4 regions of the Mesorhizobium sp. M0862 genome follow, and region 3 is predicted to be linked to each of the others. Evidence: predicted binding sites of a transcription regulator. Region 3 holds the regulator's gene; each other region holds the start of a gene.
The links. Region 3 encodes LexA, which represses DNA repair genes until DNA is damaged. Its sites were predicted from a motif close to TGTTCNNNNTGTGTTCNG; they were not measured.

Region 1 (5,753 bases), on a different contig from region 3:
CATCTCACGCACTAGCGCCGGCACCAGCTTCCACATCAACGGCTCCTTGGCGCCGAGCAACTGCGCATGGCGCATGGCGCGGCGCATGATGCGGCGCAGCACATAGCCGCGGCCTTCGTTCGACGGCAGCACGCCGTCGGCAACCAGGAAGGAGGACGAGCGCAGATGATCGGCAATGACGCGGAAGGAGGCGACCGTCTCCTTGTCCGGGCCCTGCCCGAGCGCTGACGAGGCCGCATCGATCAGATGACGGAACAGGTCGGTCTCGAAGACGCTCTCCACCCCTTGCAGGATGGACGCCATGCGCTCCAGGCCCATGCCGGTGTCGATCGACGGCCGCGGCAGGTCGATGCGCTCATCCTTGGTGACCTGCTCATATTGCATGAACACCAGGTTCCAGAATTCAAGGAAGCGGTCGCCATCCTCCTCCGGGCTGCCGGGAGGGCCGCCCCAGATGTGCTCGCCACGGTCGATGAAGATTTCCGAGCACGGCCCGCACGGTCCGGTGTCGCCCATAGCCCAGAAATTGTCGGAGGTCGGGATGCGGATGATGCGGTCATCGGAGAAACCGGCGATCTTCTTCCAGAAGCCGGCCGCCTCGTCATCGGTGTGATAGACGGTGACCAGCAGCTTGTCCTTGTTCAGCCCGAACTCCTTGGTGATCAGGTTCCAGGCCAGTTCGATGGCGCGCTCCTTGAAATAGTCGCCGAAGGAGAAATTGCCGAGCATTTCGAAGAAGGTCAGATGGCGCGCGGTGTAGCCGACATTGTCGAGGTCGTTGTGCTTGCCGCCGGCGCGCACGCTTTTCTGCGCAGTGGTGGCGCGCGAATAGGACCGCTTCTCCAGGCCGGTGAAGACGTTCTTGAACTGCACCATGCCGGCATTGGTGAACATCAGCGTCGGGTCGTTGCGCGGCACCAGCGGGCTCGAGGCCACGACCTCGTGGCCCTCCTTGCGGAAATAGTCGAGGAATGTCGACCGGATCTCGTTCACGCCACTCATGAGTGCTGCCTTTTCGCGAAAACCGCCGGCACGGCCGGCGGACACTGGTCTCTGCTTTTTAGAAGATTGACTTGGCCTTTTAGCGGGCACGCCCCACCCTGTCCAGAAACACGGAATTGGGCCAATCCGGCAACTGCCAAGCCGGCTTCACGCTGCCCAAAAACGAAAACCGCCGGCGCGAAGGCCGGCGGTTTGAAACGCAATACTAAAGAACTCGGTTACTTAAGCATCGGATAATAGACTGGATTTATGGCCGAACTCTGGCCGTGCCCTACATGGCGCCGGATTCTTCCTCGAAGCCGTCGTCGCTTTCGCCGCGCTCGGGGCCACCATTTTCAAGAAATTTCTCGGCGATCAGCCCGGCATTCTGCCGCAGCGCAAGTTCGATCTCACGCGCCGTGTCGGGATTGTCGCGCAGGAACAGTTTGGCGTTTTCGCGACCTTGGCCGAGACGCTGCGAATTGTAGGAGAACCAGGCGCCGGACTTCTCGACCACGCCGGCCTTGACGCCGAGATCGACCAGTTCGCCGGTCTTGGAGACGCCCTCGCCATACATGATGTCGAACTCGACCACCTTGAAGGGCGGCGCCAGCTTGTTCTTGACCACCTTGACCCGGGTCTGGTTGCCGACGACCTCGTCGCGGTCCTTGACCGAGCCGATGCGGCGGATGTCGAGGCGCACCGAAGCGTAGAATTTCAGCGCGTTGCCGCCGGTCGTGGTTTCCGGCGAACCGAACATGACGCCGATCTTCATGCGGATCTGGTTGATGAAGATGACCATGGTGTTGGAGCGCGAGATCGAGGCGGTCAGCTTGCGCAGCGCCTGGCTCATCAGACGAGCCTGGAGACCGGGCAGCGAATCGCCCATCTCGCCCTCGATTTCAGCGCGCGGCGTCAGGGCGGCCACCGAATCGACCACCAGAACGTCGATGGCGCCGGAACGCACCAGCGTGTCGCAGATTTCCAGTGCCTGCTCGCCGGTGTCCGGCTGCGAGATCAAGAGGTTTTCCAGATCGACGCCGAGCTTGCGGGCATAGACCGGGTCGAGCGCATGCTCGGCATCGACGAAGGCGCAGATACCGCCCTTCTTCTGGGCTTCGGCAACTGTGTGCAGCGCCAGTGTCGTCTTGCCCGAGCTTTCCGGCCCGTAGATCTCGACAATGCGGCCGCGCGGCAGGCCACCGACGCCAAGCGCGATGTCGAGGCCAAGCGATCCGGTCGGCACGGTTTCAATCTCGACGACCTGCTCGTTGGCGCCCAGCCGCATGATCGAGCCCTTGCCGAAGGCGCGCTCGATTTGCGACAGCGCCGCGTCCAGAGCCTTTGATTTGTCCACCGCTTTGTCCTCTACAAGCCGCAAAGTATTCTGAGCCATGATACATCACCCCTTGGTCGTCAATGAAGGCCGGACAATCCGTAATCCCTGCCCTATTTGTACCTTTTTTGTTCTCGTTTGGCAAGAGGGGTCAAATATCTGAAAAGCAATCTTTATCCGGATTTGTTCTTTTTTTGTCTCATGGTTTCGTTTCCGGATGTATCCACCATTGGGCCAGGCGCTCCGGCGGTTTGGCTCCGCCCGAATCGCTGGCTTGCTTGCGAAGCTCCGTCGCACAGCCTAGCGCTTGTCTGGTTCGAATAACAAAGGTCATATCGCCTACATGGTGAAATCAGCAAAAATACTGGCGGTGGGCGGCGCCCATATCGACCGGCGCGGTCAGGTGTCCGGTGCTTACGTGCCGGCGGCGTCCAACCCCGGCACGATGCGCGAGGATGTCGGCGGCGGCGTCTTCAACGCGCTGCGCAGCCTCGTGCGGCGCGGCGTCTCGGCCTCGCTTTTGTCGGTGCGCGGCGGCGATGCCTCGGCCGAGACGGTTGCGCGCGCCATCACTGAGGCCGGCATTGCCGATCTGTCGGCGGTGTTCCTCGACCGCACCACGCCGAGCTACACGGCGCTGATCGATCGCGACGGCGAGCTGATCACCGGCTTTGCCGATATGGCGCTCTACGATTTGGCGTTCCCCAAGCAGATCCGCCGCTCCAAGGTGCGCGAGGTGGTCGCCGAGGCCGATGCGGTGCTCTGCGACGCCAATCTGCCATCAACGGCGCTGGAGCGGCTGGTGGGGCTCGCCGCCGGCAAGCCGGTGTTCGCCATCGCCATTTCGCCGGCCAAGGTGGTGCGGCTGATACCGGTGCTGAAGGAACTCGCGCAGGTCTTCATGAACCGGCGCGAGGCCATGGTGCTGGCCGGCGTCGATGCCAATGCCACCGAGCGCGAGACCGTCGACGGACTGCGCTGCAGCGGCCTCACCAGTGGCGTGGTGACGGCGGGCGACGGCCCGGTGCTGGGATTCGACGAAGCCGGCGCCTTCTCTATCCTGCCGCCGGCGCCGAGAAAAGTCGCCGACGTCACCGGCGCCGGCGACGCGCTGGCCGGCGCCACCATCGCTGCCCTGCTGCGCGGCCTGCCCCTGCGCCAGGCATTGCGCGAGGGCGTTGCCGCCGCCACGCTGGCCATTGAAAGCGCCGACGCGGTTCCGGCCTTCACGATTGCGACCTTCACCGAGGCACTGGCTCTTGTGCCCGACGCGCAGGAAATGGCATGAGGGCGGCCAATTGCCATTGCCGGAGCGCGACGTCCAAGCGGACGCGCGGATCTCCGGATCGGAGACCATCATGACACCGCAAAGCGCCCGCCCCTTCATCGACCTCCACGCGCCCGTGGCCGAGGCGCTCGCCGCTGGCCGCCCCGTCGTGGCGCTGGAAAGCACCATCATCACCCATGGCATGCCTTACCCCGACAATGGCGCCATGGCCGCCAATGTCGAAAAGATAATCCTGGACAATGGCGCGGTGCCGGCGACGATCGCCGTGGTCGCCGGCCGCATCAAGATCGGGCTTTCCGACGGCGAGCGCGAGTCGCTGGCGATGACCGGCGACGCCATGAAGCTGTCGCGCGCCGATCTCGGCTTTGCGGTGGCGCAAGGCCGCACCGGCGGCACCACGGTCGCCGCCACCATGATCGCGGCCGACATGGTCGGGATAAAGGTGTTCGCCACCGGCGGCATTGGCGGCGTCCACAAGGGCGCGGAAAAAAGCTTCGACATCTCGGCCGATCTCGACGAGTTGGCGCGCACCCCGGTCATCGTCGTCTCGGCCGGCGCCAAGGCGATCCTCGACATCGAAAAGACCCTGGAAGTGCTGGAGACGCGCGGCGTGCCGGTGATTGGCCATGGCTGCGAGACGATGCCGGCCTTCTGGTCGCGGCATTCGCCGTTCCGCGCGCCGCTGACCCTGCACAGACCGGAAGAGATCGCGCATTTCTACAAGACCAGGGCGGCACTTGGCCTGGTCGGCGGCACGCTGATCGCCAACCCGGTGCCGCAGGACGATGAAATCCCGGCCGACGAGATGGCCGGCTATATCGAGGCCGCGCAGAAGGCGGCGGAAGTGCAGAATGTGACCGGAAAGGCGGTGACGCCGTTCCTGTTGGGCAAAATCCTCGAACTGACCGGCGGCCGGAGCTTGAAGACCAACATCGCGCTGGTCGAGAACAATGCGCGGCTGGCGGCGAGGATTGCCAAGGCGCTGTAGGATCGCCTACGTCGGCGGGACAGCACCCCCCTCTGGCCTGCCGGCCATCTCCCCCGCAAGGAGGGAGATTAACAGCTTAGCCGCAGGCTCCCATTTTCAACGATGGTGATTGGCGAAGGCCAATGTGACAACTGATCTCCCCCCTTGCGGGGGAGATGTCCGGCAGGACAGAGGGGGGTGGGAAGAAACGCGACGGTCCCGGTTCACTTCCCCGCCCGCCGCCCCGCCTCATACGCCCGGCGCGCCCACACCCTCATCTCGTCAGGATCATCAAACGCGTCGTCGGGAATGCTCCAGTACGGCATCGCGACCAGCTTGCCGTGGCGGGTGCCGGTATAGGTCCATTGCTTGCAGCCGGCGGCTTCGAAGTCGGGCGCGCTTTGCTCGTCAGCCTTGAGCAGCAATTCGCCGCGCAGCACGATAGCGACGATGACGCCGTCGAAATAGATACCCTTGCCGCCGAACAGTTTTCGGATACTGACCGGGCCGAGGCCTTCGAACAGCTCTTCGATGCGTTCATTGTCCATGCCGCAATCATGTCACCGGGCTTGCCATGGCTGCAACCAAAAACCATGCTGGCAAGTTGAGAGCCATCCGTCGGAGTTTTGTCATGCCGCTGCTGCTCAAGGGATCCTGCCGCTGCGATGCCGTCCATTTCGAGGTGGAGAGCAACACGCCGGTGCCGTTCATGCTGTGCTACTGCTCGATCTGCCGCAAGCAGCAGGGCGGCGGCGGCTTCGCCATCAATCTCGGCGCCGATTACAAGACGCTGAAAATCAAGGGCAAGCGCAATCTCGGCGTCTACCAGGCCGAGATCGCGGACGACGAGCATCCAAAGTGTGAGATTTCGACGGGCGAGCGCAATTTCTGCAAGAAGTGCGGTTCGGCGCTCTGGCTCTACGATCCGACATGGCCGGACCTGGTCCACCCCTTCGCCTCGGCAATCGACAGCGAGTTGCCGAAGCCGCCGGAGAAGGTGCATCTGATGTTGAAATACAAGGCGAGTTGGGTCGAGCCGGTGATCGGCAAGAAGGACAATGCGTTCGACGTCTATCCCGAGGAATCGATCGCCGACTGGCACAAGCGGACGAAGATGTGGGTGAAGTGAGGACTCGGAGCGCGACTTCCGATGGTTAGCGCTGCCCCTCACCCGGCCCTTC
Region 2 (5,753 bases), on a different contig from region 3:
GGCGGTGACGCGCGTACGCCTCTCCACGAGCCACTATTGGCAGCTAGTGCTCGACGATCTGGTGGTTGTGCGCTGAACGGTCCCGCCGCCTGCGGGAGATCATGCTCCGGAAACGATCAAGCCGCCCGACTCTGCCAGGAGGATCTCGATCTACCGGGGAACGAGTTTAGCCCGGAATAGGAGCAGAAGCGCCGTTCGCGGTGATCTGCGAGAGCTTGCCCTTTTTTACCAGCACTGGCTTGGAATAGGTCTTCCTCATTTTCCACTCTCCACGTCGGGCACCCAAAGCCCCGTTCCCGGCCAGACGGCACGAGGCGTCGGATAATCGGCTGCTAGACGGCGACCGGCCCGGAGCCGTTACCATTATCGGCTGTAACCTGCGAGAGCTTGCTTTTCTTGACCAGCACCGGCTTCGAATAGGTCTTCTTCATGCCGCATCTCCAGTGTCAGGCGAGGCCGCCAGATCAGGCGACAGTCCGACTCAACGACTTCACTCGATCGGGCCGGAACCCGCTCCATTGGCGAGCGCCGTAACCTGCGAAAGCTTGCCTTTTTTGACCAGAACAGGCTTCGAATAGGTTTTCTTCATAGTGAATCCTCCAAGCTTACGCGATAATGCCAGACGGATCGGCACTGTCAACCTTCGCGGCGCCGTTGTCCCGTCCCGGGTTTTCTTGGTCCCGATGCACTAACTGCAAGTCCACCTTCATCGACAAAGCGTTGTTCTTGGGCGTGCATGGCGTGGCCGGGTTGCGGTGCGAAAAATGTCCGAAACTGCGGCGGGTCTGGCCTGGCTGGTCGGCCTGCTCAGGCAGACCGGAAATGCAGCGCTATCTTCGGGTGCCGCGTAAGCATTGGCCTGGCCGTCGCGGCGGTCCTCAAAGCTCCTTTTCCGCCAGTTCGCGGAAGGCATCGGGAACCGAGCGCCGGGCTTCCAGCGCCACGGCGCCATAGCCGACAGCCTCTCTGCCAAAGCGCTGGCGGATCTTGTCGATGGCGCGGTCGGCGCCAAAGCGCGCTAGGCCTTGCCTGCTGCCGGGCCGCTGCTTTTCATCGGCAAGGCCGAGCGGCAGCTCCAGCTGCAGCTCGGCACTTTCTTCTAGCTGCGACACCGAGATCGCCAGCAGCGAGATGGTCTTCTCCCGAGGGTTGGCGGCCAGCACGCCGCGCACCAGCTCCCCGGCGATTTCGGCCAGCATCGCGGTTGCCGAAATCGGCTGATCGAGCGTCAGCGAGCGTGTGACAGCGTGCAGATCGGCGAAACGCACGCGCACCGTCACCGTGCGCCCGGGCCGTGATTTCGCCCTGAGCCGGCTGGCGACCCGGTCTGCCAGATGCAGCAGGACGGGTCCGAAGATACGCGCCTCGGCCGGCCGTCTGCCAAGCGCCGACTGCGCGCCGGCGGAATGCGACGGCCTGTGGGTTTCGAGCTTTCGCGGGTCGCGGTTCCATGCCAGCGACGCCAGCTTTTCGCCGGCGGCGGGCCCGAGCAACCTTCGCAGCGCCCCGCTATGCGTTTTTGCCAACTGGCCGATGGTCTCGATGCCGATCTCGGCCAGCCGCGCTCTGGTCGCCGGGCCGACGCCCCACATCAGCCCGACCGGCAGATCATGCAGGAAGGCAAGTTCGGTGTCCGGATCGACCACCACCAGCCCGTCGGGCTTGGCCACCTGCGAGGCGATCTTGGCCAGATGCTTGGTGCGCGCCACGCCGATCGAGATCGGCAGGCCGAGCTCTGCCCGGACGCGCCGACGCACCGTGGCGGCGATCTCGGCCGGCGGCCCGAACAGATGCGTGCAGCCGGCGACGTCGGCAAAGGCTTCATCGATGGAAATCCGCTCGACCAGCGGCGTGAAATCGTCGAGCACCTTGATGGCGGCGTCGCCCAGCCGCTGATAGTCGGCGAAATGGCCGCCGACGAAAATCAGTCCGGGGCAAAGCTCGCGCGCACTTCGTCCGGGCATGCCGCCGCGCACGCCGAAAACCCTGGCTTCGTAGGAGGCGGCAAGCACGACGCCGCCGCCGACGGCGATCGGCTTGCCCCTGAGCGCCGGGTCGAGCAACTGCTCGACCGAGGCGTAGAAGGCGTCGAGATCCGCATGCAGGATGGTGGGCTCCATCCCGACCGTTCCCTTTGCGGCGTTGCAGCATTAGCCGCGTCTGTTGTGAGAGGCGTTTTTGCCGAACAAATAGAGAACAAACAGGGCCTATTGTCAAGCGAAGCGGTTGTCGTCGGCCGGCCCGTTCCAGGTCGGGCTGTCGAGTGCTCCGCCTGGGCATCGGACCTGCGGAACATTGTCTCTCGCCTCGGCGTTCATATCCGCGACGGGACGCTGTTTTTGTGGAGGCCGGTATGGGCCAGTTCGAGATGATCGACCTCGTCAGCGTCATTGACGCCTGCACGAGCGATCGCGTTGCCGGGCACTGCGTGTCAATGGCCAGGGCGGTGGAGGAGTTGCGAGTGCTGACCGGTGATTTCGTATCGCCGGACGAGACGGTGGCCAACGCGCTGTCGGCAGTGGCGCTGGGGCGCGGCTGCGCGGTGGTGTTCGACGAGCGAGCGGGCGCCGACATCTTGCTGACGCCGTAGCGGGGCGGCGCCGGGTTGTGGCAGCCAGAAAAGTCGAACAGCGTGCAAAAAGCTGTGCAGGCATGGCCCATAAGCGCGGCGTGGAAAATTTCTGCGCGTGGGTGTATTCTCCAGGACGCAAGCGGTCGCAGACCGCATAGGGGGAGAAATGACATGCCGAGGATTTCGGAACTCTTTTTCAAAACTGCCATCTTGTTCCTGATGTTGGGGATTGCGGCCGGCCTGCAGATGGCGATCTCGGGCGACCACGCCGCTTTTCCGGCGCACGCGCATATCAATCTGCTCGGTTGGGTGACGAGCGCCATCTTCGGCGGCTACTACGCGCTCAATCCGCAAAAGGCGGCGCGTCGCGTCGCCATGATCCACTACGGGCTCTACACTCTCGGCTTGGTGATCATGCTGCCGGCGCTGTACGTGATGCTGCAGGGAAACCCGGCGCTTGAACCGATCGTCGCCGGCGGCTCGCTCATTATCGCCGCTGCCGTTCTGGTTTTTGCTTTCGTGGTGTTTTCGCCCGAAACGCGCTCGGTGTCCGGCGTGGTTCCGGCCTCTCGCTGACTGTTCGCGCGCGGCGATCAAAGTCCGACCCGCGTTCGCGACCCGCGACACGGGTTGGCCAGGCCGATTGCCGCAGCCGCTTGCTGCGGTGTCTATCTCCGCGTCGGCGCTTAACATACCCGAGTCCCACCACGTATTATTTCGTGACTATTTGGCGCCGGAACCTTCCCAGATATCGCGCGTTGCGGCGACTGTATTCGCGCTGCCTTATATATAGGCAGCCTTGAGTACGTCCACAGCATGGGTTGGGGGAGGAGCAGGACACCATGTCGAACAGAGAAATCGGAACGTCGGCCTCCCTGGGCCGACGCATCGCCGATCTGAAAGCCAGGATGCGAGACGCCAGCGTTACTGAACACGAGATGCAGACCTTCCAGAAGGTCGCAGCCATCATGGGAGGTGTCGAAGGCTCCCTACGCCTCGACGCCGACGACCTGATCGCGGCGTCCTTCGTCACCGAGGCGCTCGGCGATCCCGGGTCGAATTGAAGGTCAGAGCCCGTCGGCACCCAAGTGCCGGCGGTCGATGGCCCGGTTCGCAGCGCCGCGATGCCGGAGCGTGTCTGCACCGCCCGCGGCGGGGATTTCTTGCGCACTTTGAAGATTTCAGGCGAGCGGCCTCGACGGCGCTTGAAATATTGGGCTTCGCGTTCGTGCTTCTCGGCTGCTTCTCGGCTGTCGAAGGTGCCGAGATTGTCGCCGTCCAGCCCTTGACCACAAGGGCTAAGCCAAACCGCCAAGGCGGCTTAACGAAGGATCCGGCCAGCCGGATCCTTCGAAAAATCGCGATGCTCCGGCATCGCCTTCAGCTCATCCTTGGTCCAACTGGTGACGGCGTGGACGTCCCGGGAAACCTCTCGAAAGTCCGCGGTCGCTGCCTTACACGTCGTCGAACGGGCCGCCGCGCCTCGCCAGGTCGTGACCAATGGCGGCTTCCTCGGCGTCGTCGGGCAAGGCATCGTCACTGTCCTGGTAGGGGTTGTCGTCATCCTCCTCGGGCAATTCGCCTTCCTTCTCGACACCGGTGGTGTCCGGCAGGCTTTCCTCATCTGCTCCGTCGGGCAGGACCGTTGCGCCACGCAGCGCATCCCAATCCTGCCGGCGCGGCGTCGGCGCTTCCACCTCGTCATTGGCGATCCTGTCGCGGGCATCGTTTTTGCTCGGTGGCGCCTCGACCTCGTCATTGGGTTTTCTGTTTCGTTCTTCCATGATTGCCTCCTCCGGGCGGCTTTGCGTCGAGAAGGTGGAACTCACTTCCGGCTGTCAGGTTCCGGCAACCACTCCATCTCCGTGGAACCAATTGCCGCCAGTCTGCTTTGCCAAGGACTAGTCTGCTTTGCCAAGGAGATGAATCCAGAGGAGCTGGACCATGAAGACTTTCCCCCTCATCCCATGCGTGCTGCTCCTGGCGCTGGCCGACCCGGCGGCTGCGCAGGACAATGGCGACCAGCACGGCCCTGCCGCGCCTTGCCAGGCGCAGCCTCAGGACGATGGTCAGAAGCCGCCGGTCGCCAATGGCGGCGGCGAATCGACCAGCACGCTCGGTCCCTGCGGCGGCGTGCTGCAGCCGCCGCCCAGTGGTGACCAGGGTATGACGCAGCCGCCGCCGGATCAGGGCAAGACGCCGGTGATCAAGCCTGGCGAGGTGCCTGCGCAGCCGCCGAAGCAATGACCTTTGCTTGAAACTTCACGGCGTGGCACGAAGGCGGTCGGTTCCGGTCTTGGCCGGGCGACGCGGTCACCGGATCAATGCCGGCGCCGGCCGCAATCGCCACCGGAATTGGAGCCGTGCATCATCCATGTCGAAGGTCTCCTGAGGGATTGTGCTTCAATGCGAATCTTGCGGGTGCGGGTTCTGCTGGCATGACCGGAAGCCGATCAATTTAGTCTCCGCTTGCGGAACAAGACCGTACCGGCTGCGTTTGCCTCCAGGAGCCCGCCACCTCGATCTGCGCTGTTTTCGCCTTATGCGGGAACACGGCGGAGCTCGCCAACAACGACAGGAGACGAAGATGAAAACCATCCTTATTCCCGCCGTCGCCGGGCTCGCCATGATCGCTGGTATCGGCATTGCCGCCGCCGACGAGGTCATCGTCACGCAGCCGGCACAGCAGCAGGTGATCATCACCCCGGAACAGCGCACGGTCGTGCACCAATACGTAAAGAAACATCCGCTTGCCTCGGTCAATCTGCTCGGCGTCGAATTGAATGTCGGCACTGCCTTGCCTGACACTGTCGAGCTGCAGGAGGTTCCCGACGTTCAGTACAGATACGCCGTCGTCGACAACCATACCGTGTTGGTCGACCCCAGCACGCGCAGGATTGTCGAGGTGGTCGAGTAACGCTCGACAACCTAACCATTCATCGGTGATACGGCCCTGTCGTTCTTCCTAAAAGGGCGGCAGGGCCGAATGATGAACATGATGAAGGAGAATTGCCATGTTGCCGCATGTCGAGACCCCGAACTCCGCCAATGTTGCGGCGTGTTGCGACAAGTTGCTGGCCGAGCGCAACACGGCGCTGTTATCGATGAAGGAAGCGATCGCGCTCCTGCGGGAGCGCACCGGCACCGATCGTTCGGATGCCGACCTCGCGGGGCTGATCGT
Region 3 (5,753 bases):
GCCGCGTAGATGAAGGCTGGCGAGCCCGGGCCGCCATTGAGGTATTTGTAGGTGCAGCCGACGGCGAAATCGGCATTGGCACGGTCAAGTTCGACCGGCAAGGCGCCGGCCGTGTGGCAGAGATCCCAGATGATCAGCGCGCCGGCGTCATGTGCCTTGCGCGTCAGCGCCGCCATGTCGCGCAACTGGCCGGATTTGTAGTTGACGTGGTTGACCAGGATGACGGCAACGCTGTCGTCGATCAGCTCCTCGATTGCGGCCGCGTCGACGCCCTCCAGCCGCAGCCGCGTTCCCGGCCGGGTCGAGGCGACGCCTTCGGCCATGTAGAGGTCGGTCGGGAAACTGTCGCCCTCGGCAACGATGACCGACCGATCCGGCCGCATGCCGAGCGCTGCGTGCAGCAGCTTGTAGATGTTGATCGAGGTTGTGTCGCAGACCACCGTCTGCCCATCAGCCGCGCCGATCAGTCGCCCGAGCTGATCTCCGAGTTCCACCGGCATGTTGAACCAGCCGGCGGTGTTCCAGGCGCGAATGAGGTCGTGCGCCCATTCCTGCGTGGCGGCCTGCTGCAGTTCGCTGAAGACGACCGCTGACGCGGCGCCCAGGGAATTGCCGTCGAGATAAATCACGCCTTGCGGCAAGACAAAGCGTTCACGCATGGAGCGCAGCGGATCGGCGGCATCCATTGCTTCGATTGTAGCGAGATCGGGTGTCGTGCTCATGATCCGGCGCCCCTCCATGGACAAACGCGCGCGGCGGAGCCTGCCGCCCAAACATGCCGGCGATCTTGAGTGGTCGCCCTTGAACTGTCAAACATTATATATAATTCACCCATTGAAAGGCTTTGATATATAATGATCCGCCCGAGCGTTTATGTCTGATGGATCACGATGCTGGATGACGAGCAGACCTCGAAGACGGAAGTGGCCTATCGCCTGCTCAGGCGCGATATTCTTGCGACCCGGCTGGCGCCTGCCGCGCCGTTGAAGCTGAGCACGCTGCGCAACACCTACGGCATCGGCTGGACGCCGTTGCGCGAGGCGCTGTCGCGGCTGGAGGCGGAACGGCTTGTGACCGCCATCAGCAACCGCGGGTTTGCGGTCGCTCCCGTCTCTCGGGCGGAGCTCGAGGATTTGGCACGTGCGCGGCTGGTGGTCGAACTGCCCCTGCTGGTGGAATCGATCGAGAAGGGCGACCGTGAGTGGGAAGACGCGGTCGTTGCCGCCCACTATCGTCTCTCACGGTGCGGGTCTGTTCTCGACGATCCATCGGATGATGCGGTCGACGCGTGGTACGAAAAACACGATGCCTTCCATGCGGCGCTGCTCAGTGCCGCGACATCCAGCTGGCTGCTGCGCTTCAATGCAACGATTTCCGACCAATTGCATCGCCATCACCGCTTTCTGGGTCTGGCCCCGACGCTGCGCGCCGCCGCCGGCCGCACGGACGGACACCGGAAGGCCGTGGCGGCCCTGCGCGACGCCGTGGCGATCGAACACCATACCGCCCTGATGGAAGCGGCCCTCGATCGCGACGTCGAACGTGCGAAAACTCTGATGACCGCTCACATCGGCTACACGCTGCGGGTCTATGCCCAGAGAGAACCCCGCGCGGATGCTGCGCAGCCCCGTCCGAAAAGGAAGCGGCGATCGTAGCCGACGACGCAGGGCACTTTGTCTTCGTTTCACCCCGTTGCTGGCAACTGGGCGCAGGCGGCGCTCGCAGCGCCGAACGTTACGCTGAACAAAACGTCAACACATTCATTAAACTTTAAAAGGTTGCGGAACACAACTGGAACAGATAGTGTTTGTTCTGGGTTTGTTTTTTCTGATTCTGGTTTCAGAACCCTTGGGGGCCGCGATGCTGACGCGCAAACAACATGAGCTTCTGATGTTCATCCATGAACGCCTGAAGGAGAGCGGAATCCCGCCGTCCTTCGACGAGATGAAGGAAGCGCTCGACCTCGCCTCCAAGTCCGGCATCCACCGCCTGATCACGGCGCTTGAGGAGCGCGGTTTCATTCGCCGGCTGCCGAACCGGGCGCGCGCGCTGGAAGTGCTGCGGCTGCCCGACTCGATCGCACCAGGCCTCAATGCGGCGAGGAAGTTTTCGCCGAGCGTCATTCAGGGCAGTCTTGGTCAAACCGGCCAAGGGCAAGGCGGCCAAGGACAAGGCGCGTTGGGCCAAGGCGGTCTCGGCCGCCAGATCAAGCCGGGCTCGCCGTCGCGTTCGATGTCGGCCGGCAATGACGATGCCGTTTCCGCGATTTCAATCCCGGTTATGGGACGCATCGCCGCCGGCGTGCCGATCGACGCCATCCAGCATCAGACCCATTCGATCTCGGTGCCGCCCGATATGATCATGGGCGGCGAACACTACGCGCTCGAGGTCAAGGGCGATTCGATGATCGAGGCCGGCATTTTCGATGGCGACACGGTCATCATCCGCAATGCCGACACAGCCAGCCCCGGCGAGATCGTGGTGGCGTTGGTCGACGATGAGGAAGCGACCCTGAAACGCTTCCGCCGCAAGGGCGCCTCGATCGCCCTGGAAGCCGCCAACCCGGCCTACGAGACCCGCATTTTTGGACCGGACAGGGTGAAGGTGCAGGGCAAGCTTGTCGGATTGATCCGGCGCTACTGAGCCGGCTTGGGTTTGTACTTTTCACGCTGGTTGTAAGGCGGCAGGCCGCGCGCTTCGCGGGAGAAGCGGCGTTGCTCGTGCCAGGGGCGATACGGCTTGTCGACGGCGAAGCGGATGGTTGGCGCTGCAGCTGCCGATTGCGGATCGAAGAAGACGGCGGCGCTGCCGTCGCGGGCCAGCTGTTTCTTCGTCACGACCAGCACCAGCGGGTCGCGGCACGGATTGTAAGCGGTGGCGTCATCGATGACGATCAGGCTCGCGAAGGCACAGGCCGGCCGCGCCGTCTTGCGGTCTTTCGCAAGCGCTACAATGGCTCCGGAAGGGTGCCGGGCGATACAGAGATCGCCGGTGCAATAGAAGGGCGAGCCGGGCGGCAGATCGAGCGGATCGAGATCGAACCGCGTATCTGTTGCCTCGAAAATCTCAGGTGGGATAATGGTTTCGGCCCGCAGCGCCCGTTTCCAATTGTCCGTGGTGAATTCGTTGGAGCGTTCGCGGTTGAGGGCGAGTTCGCCGCCACCGATCGGCATGGCCACCAGATGCGCATCCTCGGATATGAGCACGTCTGGCGTAAGCACCTGCGGCACCGTCAACAGGCCGGCCAGCGCGAAAGGCACGGCCGCCAACCTGAGCCAGGTGGTGGCCATGGTGGCGATGACGAGGGCGACCGCCACTAACAGCACCGAGCGGATGGAGATCAGCCCGACGGCGTCGACCGGCGAGCGCTCGGAAATCCAGGCCGATATAGCGATCATCGCCATCAGACCTTTGCCCATCACATAGAGGAACGGCCCGTCGGCGCCGAACGGCATCGCCAGTGCGCTGAGCACGGCAAAGGGCATGACGATCAACGAAACAATCGGCATCACGGCCAGATTGGCGATCAGGCTGAGCGGCGACACACGCTGAAAATGCCAGATGGCGAACAGCAAGGTTGCACTGCCGGCGATGATCGAGGTCATTGCGAGGCCGCCCATGGCCAGCGCGAATTTTCGCGACAGGAAGCCGACGAAGGAGCGCTTTGCCGGCGGCGTTCTCACCTTGTCGGCGCGGTAATCGGCCCAGCCGGCATAGGCGCCGACAAGGGCGGCAGTGGCGGCAAACGACATCTGGAAGCTGGGACCGACCACCTCGTGCGGCGACACCAGGATGACGGCAATGGCGGAGATCGCCAGATTGCGCATGGTGAGTGCGGCGCGATCAAACAGCACGGCGACAAGCATGACCGCCAGCATGATGAAGCTGCGCTCGGCGGCAACCACGACGCCTGAAATAACGAGATAGGCGGCGATCGAGACAAGCGCTGCCGCGGCCGCATATTTCTTCACCGGCCGGCGCGAAGAGAAATCGGGAAACAGCGCAAAGGCGCCACGCAGCAACGCCATGATGGTGCCGGCAACCAGCGCCATGTGCAGGCCGGAGATGGAGATGATGTGGTAGATGCCGGTGCGCCGCATCGCTTCGTTGACCTCGTCCGGGATGCCGGCGCGCACCCCGACAATCAACGCCGCGGCAATCTCGCCTTCGGCGCCACCGATCTTGCCCCTGATATGGTCGGCAATGTTTTCGCGCGCGTTCTCGATTGCCGAGGAGAGCCGTGCGGTCAGCGGCGGCGGTCCCTGCGTAGCAATGGTTTTCGGATTGCCGAGAAAGAAGCCGCTGCCGCCGATACCGGTGAAATAGCTGTCGAAGGAGAAATCGTAGCTCTCCGGCCGCACCGGACCGGTCGGCGGCAACAGCCTGGCATAGCCGGTGATCAGGGAGCCGGCGGTCATATCGGCGGGAACGGTCCGCGCCGAGAGCCTGACCCGCTCCGGGGCGTAGCGCAGCTCGGGGTAAGCGGTCGAAACCACGTCGAGCGTCAGCCTGATGCGGCCGCTTTCCATCTGTTCGAGACTGACGACGCGGCCGGTCAGCCGTGTCTGAATCTCGGAGCCGAGCATCTGCGTTCCGGCGCGCCAGGTCTCGACCTTGGCGGCGACGACGCCGAGCGCGCACAGCATCGCGGCCATGCAGAACAGATGCGTCCTCGGCCGCGATCGCGTGGCGACAGCGCAACATGTCGCCAGCACCACAATGGCGATTGGCTGCGCAAAGCCCGGCTCGCCGGCCAGCGAGAAGTAGACGATGACGCCGGCTGCCAGGAAAACCGGGACCAGCAGGAAGGCGACGCCCCGGTCGAGCTCCGTGTTGGCGGCCACGGCAAGGCTGCGGCGGAGCGCGGGCCATGACGGGCGGCGAAGCCGTCTGCGCAGTCGGGCGATAGATCCGGGCGCTGTGACTTGCGCCGGCAACGCGTCACCGGGCAGCGCGGGCGCTATGCCGGGATGCGGCTCAGGCAGCGCGAGGGGCAGCGGCTCGGCATAGGGACTATCGGCAAACAGCGAGCGTTCGCTGACGCCTGCCTCGGCGCCTTCGCCTTCCTTCGTGCCCCGGCCACGTCCAGCCATCAGGTCTGCCCCTTGCGCCCCAGACCTCCTATGCTACATGAACGCGCAAAGCGCGAAAGTCCGTGCGGTCGCGTCCACCGCGCCGGAATTGACCCGCCAAGGACGCTCAATCCTCAATCATATCCCGGCCCTCCGCCCTCAGGCGAGCAAGCCCATCGTGCATTGCCTTCAATTGTTCCGGTGTATGACCCTGCCATTCACCGAGTTCACCCAGGATGAGCAACGGACCACGGGAGCGGTAGGATTTCGTCGGATTACCGGGAAATTTTTTGTCGGTCAGGTTAGGGTCATCCATAAAAAACCCCGTCGGCTTTACGATGTAAATCCTTTGACGACCGTCACCCGTTGCAAGCTCTGCTCCCCAGATGGCGGCTTCCAGTGTCTGGGTGAAATAGATCCATGACAGTGGTTTACCTCTGAAATTGGAAGGGTGGCCGACGCTCAGCAGATCCCCGGGTTTCAAATCCGCCCGGGTACCATGGTAGAACGGATCACCCTCCGTATGGTCGGCGTTTTCGGTCATCGGTAGTCCTTCTTTCAATCATGCCTCCTTCGTGGCGAGACCGGCCTGCACACAGTTGCGGTGTTCACGATAATGATTGCAGAAAGGTCAATATGCGTGACCAAGCCAACGCTGTCACGGCGGCGTTGTAGTCGGGC
Region 4 (5,753 bases), on a different contig from region 3:
GCCAGGCTCTCGAAGGCCGAACGCCGCGGTACCCGCTCGTGCAGACACAGCCGCGCCAGATCCTCGCGCATGGCGCGCACGATGCGGTTGGCCGCGCGCCATGGATCGACCGGCAGCACCACGATGAAGACGCCGATGGCCAGCAGGATGCCGACCAGCACCGACGCCGAGCCGGCGAAGAACGGGCCTGGGGCATAGGTCATCGCCTGATGCGGGCTGAGGAAGGCGAGGAAATTGATTGCAAACGCCGTCGCCACGCCGACGGTGCGCGGATTGGCCATGCCCAGCGCCGTCGGTACCAGGATCGGCACGACAAACAGCGTGAACCAGCCGAAGCCGGGCAAAGCAGGCAGCGCGACCTGGCCGACAAGGAAGGCAAAGGGCAAAGCCAGCAGCGTTCCCTTGAAGAAGCCCCAGGACACCCGCACCGGGTCAGGCCGCGCGGCGAAAAGACTGGAGACGACGGCAACGAGGATGACGGTGCCGGCCGCGTCGGACCATTTCGTCGTCAGCCAGAAGGCGGCGACCGCCAACGTGGCAAGGCCGGCGCGTATGGCATTGCGCGAAGCCCCGGGATAATCGCGGTGCACCACCAGCGCAGGCAGCTGCCTGTTGCTCCGGCTGGGGCCCGTCACCGGTGCGCGCAGGGCGTCGAGGCCGCGCAGCACCTGCTTGAAGGCTTCGGCGAAATCGGCGGCGATGGTGAGGCGGGTTATGGTGCCGACCCTGTCGTCGCCCTGATCGGTCGAGGCGTCGGGCATTTGCCGGGCCTTGCCGGCAATCGCGTCGAGCCGCGTCACCCAGGGCGACGTGTCGTCCAGCGCCTCGGGCGTCGCTGCCAGCTCGCTGACCATCGACTGCAGTTCGGAGCGTACCGGAATGAGCGCTGCGTTTTTCGGCGCGGCATGCGAATGCAGCGCGCGCGCCGCCGACAGCGCCGAGAGAAGCTGACCGATGGTTAGCCGGACCGGATGGGCGCGGGTGGCGAAGCTCGGTGCTTCGAGCCGGGCATAGGCGCGCATCTCGGCCAGCATCTGGGCGTCGGTGATCAGCTTGCGGTGCAGGCCGGCCAGCGTCGCCGGGTCGCCACCGGAAAAAGCGCCGCCTGCATAGGTTGCAAGGTCGAGGATGCTGCGCTTCAGCCTGGAGATGATGGCGTCAGCGGCCAGCTTGGGCAGGATCAGCCGGCTGGTCAGGCCGGCGCAGACGATGCCGAGCACGATCTCGGCGCAGCGCGCGACAGCGAGATCGACGACCACGTGCGGCTGGCCGAAAGCCGGCAGCCCAATGATCATCGCGGTATAGCCGGCAAGTGCGGCGCCATAGGCTTCCGGATTGCGCAGCAGCGACGAAACCAGCGTGCACAGCCCAATCCAGACGGATAGCGCCGTGACCAGCAGCCAGGGATTGGTGCCGAAAACCGAGGTGATGCCGATCGCCGCAAGTCCACCGGCCAGCGTGCCGAGCAGCCGGTAAAAACCTTTCGCCAGCACCATGCCGGCGACCGGCTGGGCGACGATGAAGACCGTCATCATCGCCCATTGCGGGTGGTCGAGTTTTAGCGCGTAAGCAGCGAGAAGCGCGATCAGACCGGCCGAAACCGTGCGCAGGGCGAAAATCCAATCCGAGCGCGTCGGCTGCGTCAGGCCCGCCAAACTAGTTTCGAAGTAGCTCTTCAGCCGCGCCCGGATCACAAGCTGGTCTCCGTATCGGAAGCGCAGGCTAGAGCAGTTCCAGGAAAAGTGTGAAACGGTTTTCCGCCCGGAACTGCGTCAAAACGAAGAGTTGGCCGGCGCTCAGATATCCAGCACTTCCGTCGCGGCGAATTCGGCGCGTTCCTGGATGAAGCGGAAGCGGGCTTCCGGCTTGGTGCCCATCAGCGCGTCGACAGCATCCTTGGTCGCCGCCACGGCGTCGATGACATCGACCCTGAGCAGCGTGCGCTTCCTCGGGTCCATGGTGGTTTCCTTGAGCTGCGCGGCCATCATCTCGCCCAGGCCCTTGAAGCGGCCGATCTCGACCTTGGCGCGGCCGGTGAATTCGGTGCGCAACAGCTCGTCCTTGTGCGCATCGTCCCTGGCATAGGCAACCTTGCCGCCTTGCCGGATCGAATAGAGCGGCGGCACCGCCAGATAGAGATGGCCGCCATTCACCAGGTTCGGCATTTCCTGGTAGAAGAAGGTGATCAGCAGCGAGGCTATGTGAGCGCCGTCGACGTCGGCGTCGGTCATGATGATCACGCGGTCGTAGCGCAAATCCTCGTCGCGGTATTTCGAGCGCGTGCCGCAGCCGAGCGCCTGAATCAGGTCCGAAATCTGCTGGTTGGCGGCGAGCTTGTCGTTGCCGGCGCTGGCGACGTTGAGGATTTTTCCGCGCAGCGGCAGCACCGCCTGGCTGGCGCGGTCGCGCGCCTGCTTGGCCGAGCCGCCGGCCGAGTCGCCTTCGACGATGAACAGTTCGGCGCCCGCGGCGGCGTTCTGCGTGCAGTCGGCGAGCTTGCCGGGAAGGCGCAGCTTGCGCACCGCGCTCTTGCGCGACACCTCCTTTTCCTGGCGCCGGCGCACCCGCTCGTCGGCGCGCGCAATCACCCATTCCAGCAGCTTGGAGGCTTCCTGCGGATTGTCGGCCAGCCAGTGGTCGAAGGGATCGCGGATGGCGGTCTCGACAATGCGAATGGCTTCGATCGTTGCCAGCCTGTCCTTGGTCTGGCCGACGAATTCCGGCTCGCGAATAAACACCGACAGCATGCCTGCCGCCGAGATCATCACGTCTTCGGAGGTGACGATCGAGGCGCGCTTGTTGCCGACCAGGTCGGCATAGGCCCGAAGCCCGCGCGTCAGCACATTGCGAAAGCCGGCCTCATGCGTGCCGCCTTCGCCGGTCGGGATGGTGTTGCAGTAGGAGTTGACGAAGCCGTCACCGCCGAACCAGGTCACCGCCCATTCCAGCGAACCGTGGCCGCCCTGCTTCTCGCTCTTGCCGGCGAAGATTTCGCGGGTCACCTGGAAATCATCGCCGAGCGATGCCTTGAGATAGTCCTTCAAGCCGCCGGGGAAATGGAACTCCGCCTTGGCCGGCGTCTGGTCCTTTTCCTTGATCAGCGATGGGTCGCAGCTCCAGCGGATCTCGACGCCGCCGAACAGATAGGCTTTCGAGCGGGTCATGCGATAGAGCCGCGCCGGCTCGAAGGCGGCGCCCTTGCCGAAAATCTGCTCGTCGGGATGGAAGCGGATTTTGGTGCCGCGCCGGTTGTGCACTTCGCCGAGCTGCTCCAGCCCGCTCACCGGAACGCCGCGCGAGAACCTTTGGCGGTAAAGCTGGCGACCGCGCGCGACCTCGACTTCGAGATGGTCCGACAGCGCATTGACGACCGAGACGCCGACACCGTGCAGACCGCCGGAGGTCTCATAGACCTTGCTATCGAACTTGCCGCCCGAATGCAGCGTCGTCATGATGACTTCGAGCGCCGGTTTCTTGAATTTCGGATGCGGATCGACCGGAATGCCGCGGCCATTGTCGGTGACGGTCAGAAATCCGTCGGCCGACAGCTCGACATCGATGAAGGTGGCATGGCCGGCGACCGCCTCGTCCATCGAATTATCGATGACCTCGGCAAACAGATGGTGCATCGCCTTGTCGTCGGTGCCGCCAATATACATGCCGGGACGGCGCCGCACCGGCTCCAGCCCCTCCAGCACCTCGATGTCGGCGGCGCTATAGCCCTCGCTGCCGTCCTTGGTCGCGGCAGGACGCTTCGTGGCCTGCACCAGCGGGTCGGCCGGGCGCGAAGGTGTCCGAGCCGGTTGGGGCTGCTTTTCCAGATTGCCGAAAAGATCGTTGTTGTCGTCCATGCCTACCATAGAATCCGTGCCGCGAATCACCCGTCGATACTGCCACGCTTTTCGGCGCCAAGCGACGGAAGTTCCTGTTACGTTCGGGGATTAACCCCTTCTTATCCTAAAACCTTTCGATAACCAAGCCGGCGGAAATAGGTCCGTGCGGAGCCGCTGGGATTCCTGAATCTTTAACAAAGCGGCCTAGCGTCGCCCCAACAAAACAAAAGACCACGAGAGTCAGGGGTTGGTTGTGAGGGGCAAGGCCATAACGATGATTGGCATCGCTGCCGTCTTCGGCGCGATTTCAATCTTTGCCGCGGATTTCTGGATGAAAAGCCAGGCCAAGGCCGATGCCGAAGAGAAAACGGCGTCGATCCCGGCGCCCGCCGTCCCCAAGGTCGTATTCAAGACCATCGTGGTGGCCAACGCGCCGCTGCGTTACGGCATGGAGCTTGACCGGGCGCAGCTCAGCGAAATCCCATGGTCCGAGGATTCGGTGCCGCAGGGCGCGTTCACCACAGTCAATGCATTGCTCGCCGAAGGCAGCCGCGTGGTATTGTCGCCGATCGAGATCAACGAGCCGGTGCTGATCAGCAAATTGTCGGGGCCGAACGGCCGCGCGACGCTGTCCAACATGATGACGCCCGGCATGCGGGCGGTGACAATCCGCACCGACGAGATCGCCGGCGTCGGCGGCTTCGTCATGCCGGGCGACCGGGTCGACGTGGTGCTGACACGCGATGCGGGCGAAATCCAGGAAGTGGCCAAGAACGCGCAGGGCGCTGCCGGATCGACCGTTACCTCCGAGATCGTCGTCTCCGACGCCAAGGTGCTGACCGTCGGACAGGGCGCCGACGAGCGCCAGACCACGCCGCAGATCGCCAATTCCGTGACCATCGAGGTGACGACCGAAGGCGCGCAGAAAGTGGCGCTTGCCCGCACCGTCGGCACCTTGTCGCTGTCGCTCCGCTCGGCCGCCGACGGTGGTGCCGCCAAGGACGGCGTCACCACCATCTCGTCCTTCGGCGGATCGGTCGCCTCCGGCGTCCAGGCCGCTGCCGGCGCGCTGTTCACTGCCGCGACCAAGGAGCCTGAGAAGCCGAAATTCAAGACGATCATCGTGACGCGCGGCACGCAGGTCGAAGAATACCAGGTTCCTGCGCGGGACCAGCAATAACTGCCGGTGGGGACCGGGCGAAGGACGGGACAGATGTCGGGACTTCATGCATTTCAGACGACGAAAGGGCTGCGCACAATGCGGGCGCTTGCGGTGGGGGCTTGCCTCGCCGCGGCCGCAATGCTCGGCCTCAGTGCGCCAGCCAAGGCCGACAACGATATCGTCCATGTCTCGTCGACAACGAATGCGTCGATCAAGGTAGCCAAGGGCAAGCCGAAGACGGTCATGACCAATGCCGCCTTCTACCAGATCGTCATCGGCGATCCGGAGATCGCCAACGTCAATCCGCTGACCGACAAATCCTTCTATGTGCTGGGCAACAATCTCGGCACCACCGGCATCGCGCTGTTCGACGAGAACAAGCAGCTGGTCGGCACCGTCGACATCGAGGTGACGCTGGACACCGACCAGCTGGCCAGCACCATTCGCGCCAGCGTGCCGGACGCCAAGATCAAGGTCGGCTCGGCCAATGGCCGCGTCGTGCTGTCGGGCGAGGCCGATGACGCGGTCGCCGCCGAGAAGGCAAGCAAGATCGCCAGCCGCTTCTCCGGCAATGAAGAAGTGATCAATTCGGTCAACATCTCGTCCTCGCAGCAGGTTCAGCTCAACGTCCGCTTCGTCGAGATCAATCGCCAGGCCGGACAGGATCTCGGCGCCAAATACAGCGCCAATTTCGCTTACGGCATTGGCGGGCGCGACGTCACCCTCGAGCCGGGCTCGGTGCCGGGAGCCGGCAATGG

Region 1: the regulator LexA is predicted to act here: its motif matches at 2,436-2,453, upstream of recA (recombinase RecA).
Region 2: the regulator LexA is predicted to act here: its motif matches at 2,182-2,199, upstream of dinB (DNA polymerase IV).
Region 4: the regulator LexA is predicted to act here: its motif matches at 3,921-3,938, upstream of parE (DNA topoisomerase IV subunit B).

What each region holds. Positions count from the first base shown of each region.
Region 1 is NZ_JAMYOJ010000009.1:200,468-206,220, forward strand. Features, by position in the region: gene alaS (alanine--tRNA ligase) at 1-1,002, opposite strand, end outside; gene recA (recombinase RecA) at 1,274-2,377, opposite strand; gene NKI15_RS16390 (carbohydrate kinase family protein) at 2,661-3,605, shown strand; gene NKI15_RS16395 (pseudouridine-5'-phosphate glycosidase) at 3,676-4,593, shown strand; gene NKI15_RS16400 (TfoX/Sxy family protein) at 4,797-5,120, opposite strand; gene NKI15_RS16405 (GFA family protein) at 5,204-5,701, shown strand.
Region 2 is NZ_JAMYOJ010000005.1:39,732-45,484, reverse strand. Features, by position in the region: gene NKI15_RS09190 (hypothetical protein) at 1-76, shown strand, start outside; gene NKI15_RS09185 (hypothetical protein) at 167-259, opposite strand; gene NKI15_RS09180 (putative RiPP precursor) at 333-431, opposite strand; gene NKI15_RS09175 (hypothetical protein) at 491-589, opposite strand; gene dinB (DNA polymerase IV) at 879-2,120, opposite strand; gene NKI15_RS09165 (hypothetical protein) at 2,354-2,590, shown strand; gene NKI15_RS09160 (heme-copper oxidase family protein) at 2,744-3,148, shown strand; gene NKI15_RS09155 (hypothetical protein) at 3,415-3,636, shown strand; gene NKI15_RS09150 (hypothetical protein) at 4,027-4,356, opposite strand; gene NKI15_RS09145 (hypothetical protein) at 4,517-4,819, shown strand; gene NKI15_RS09140 (DUF1236 domain-containing protein) at 5,160-5,489, shown strand; gene NKI15_RS09135 (hypothetical protein) at 5,587-5,753, shown strand, end outside.
Region 3 is NZ_JAMYOJ010000031.1:39,556-45,308, forward strand. Features, by position in the region: gene kynU (kynureninase) at 1-722, opposite strand, end outside; gene NKI15_RS29380 (GntR family transcriptional regulator) at 891-1,655, shown strand; gene lexA (transcriptional repressor LexA) at 1,861-2,643, shown strand; gene NKI15_RS29390 (ComEC/Rec2 family competence protein) at 2,637-5,093, opposite strand; gene arr (NAD(+)--rifampin ADP-ribosyltransferase) at 5,200-5,616, opposite strand.
Region 4 is NZ_JAMYOJ010000008.1:251,164-256,916, reverse strand. Features, by position in the region: gene NKI15_RS15285 (FUSC family protein) at 1-1,694, opposite strand, end outside; gene parE (DNA topoisomerase IV subunit B) at 1,797-3,851, opposite strand; gene cpaB (Flp pilus assembly protein CpaB) at 4,108-5,013, shown strand; gene NKI15_RS15270 (type II and III secretion system protein family protein) at 5,047-5,753, shown strand, end outside.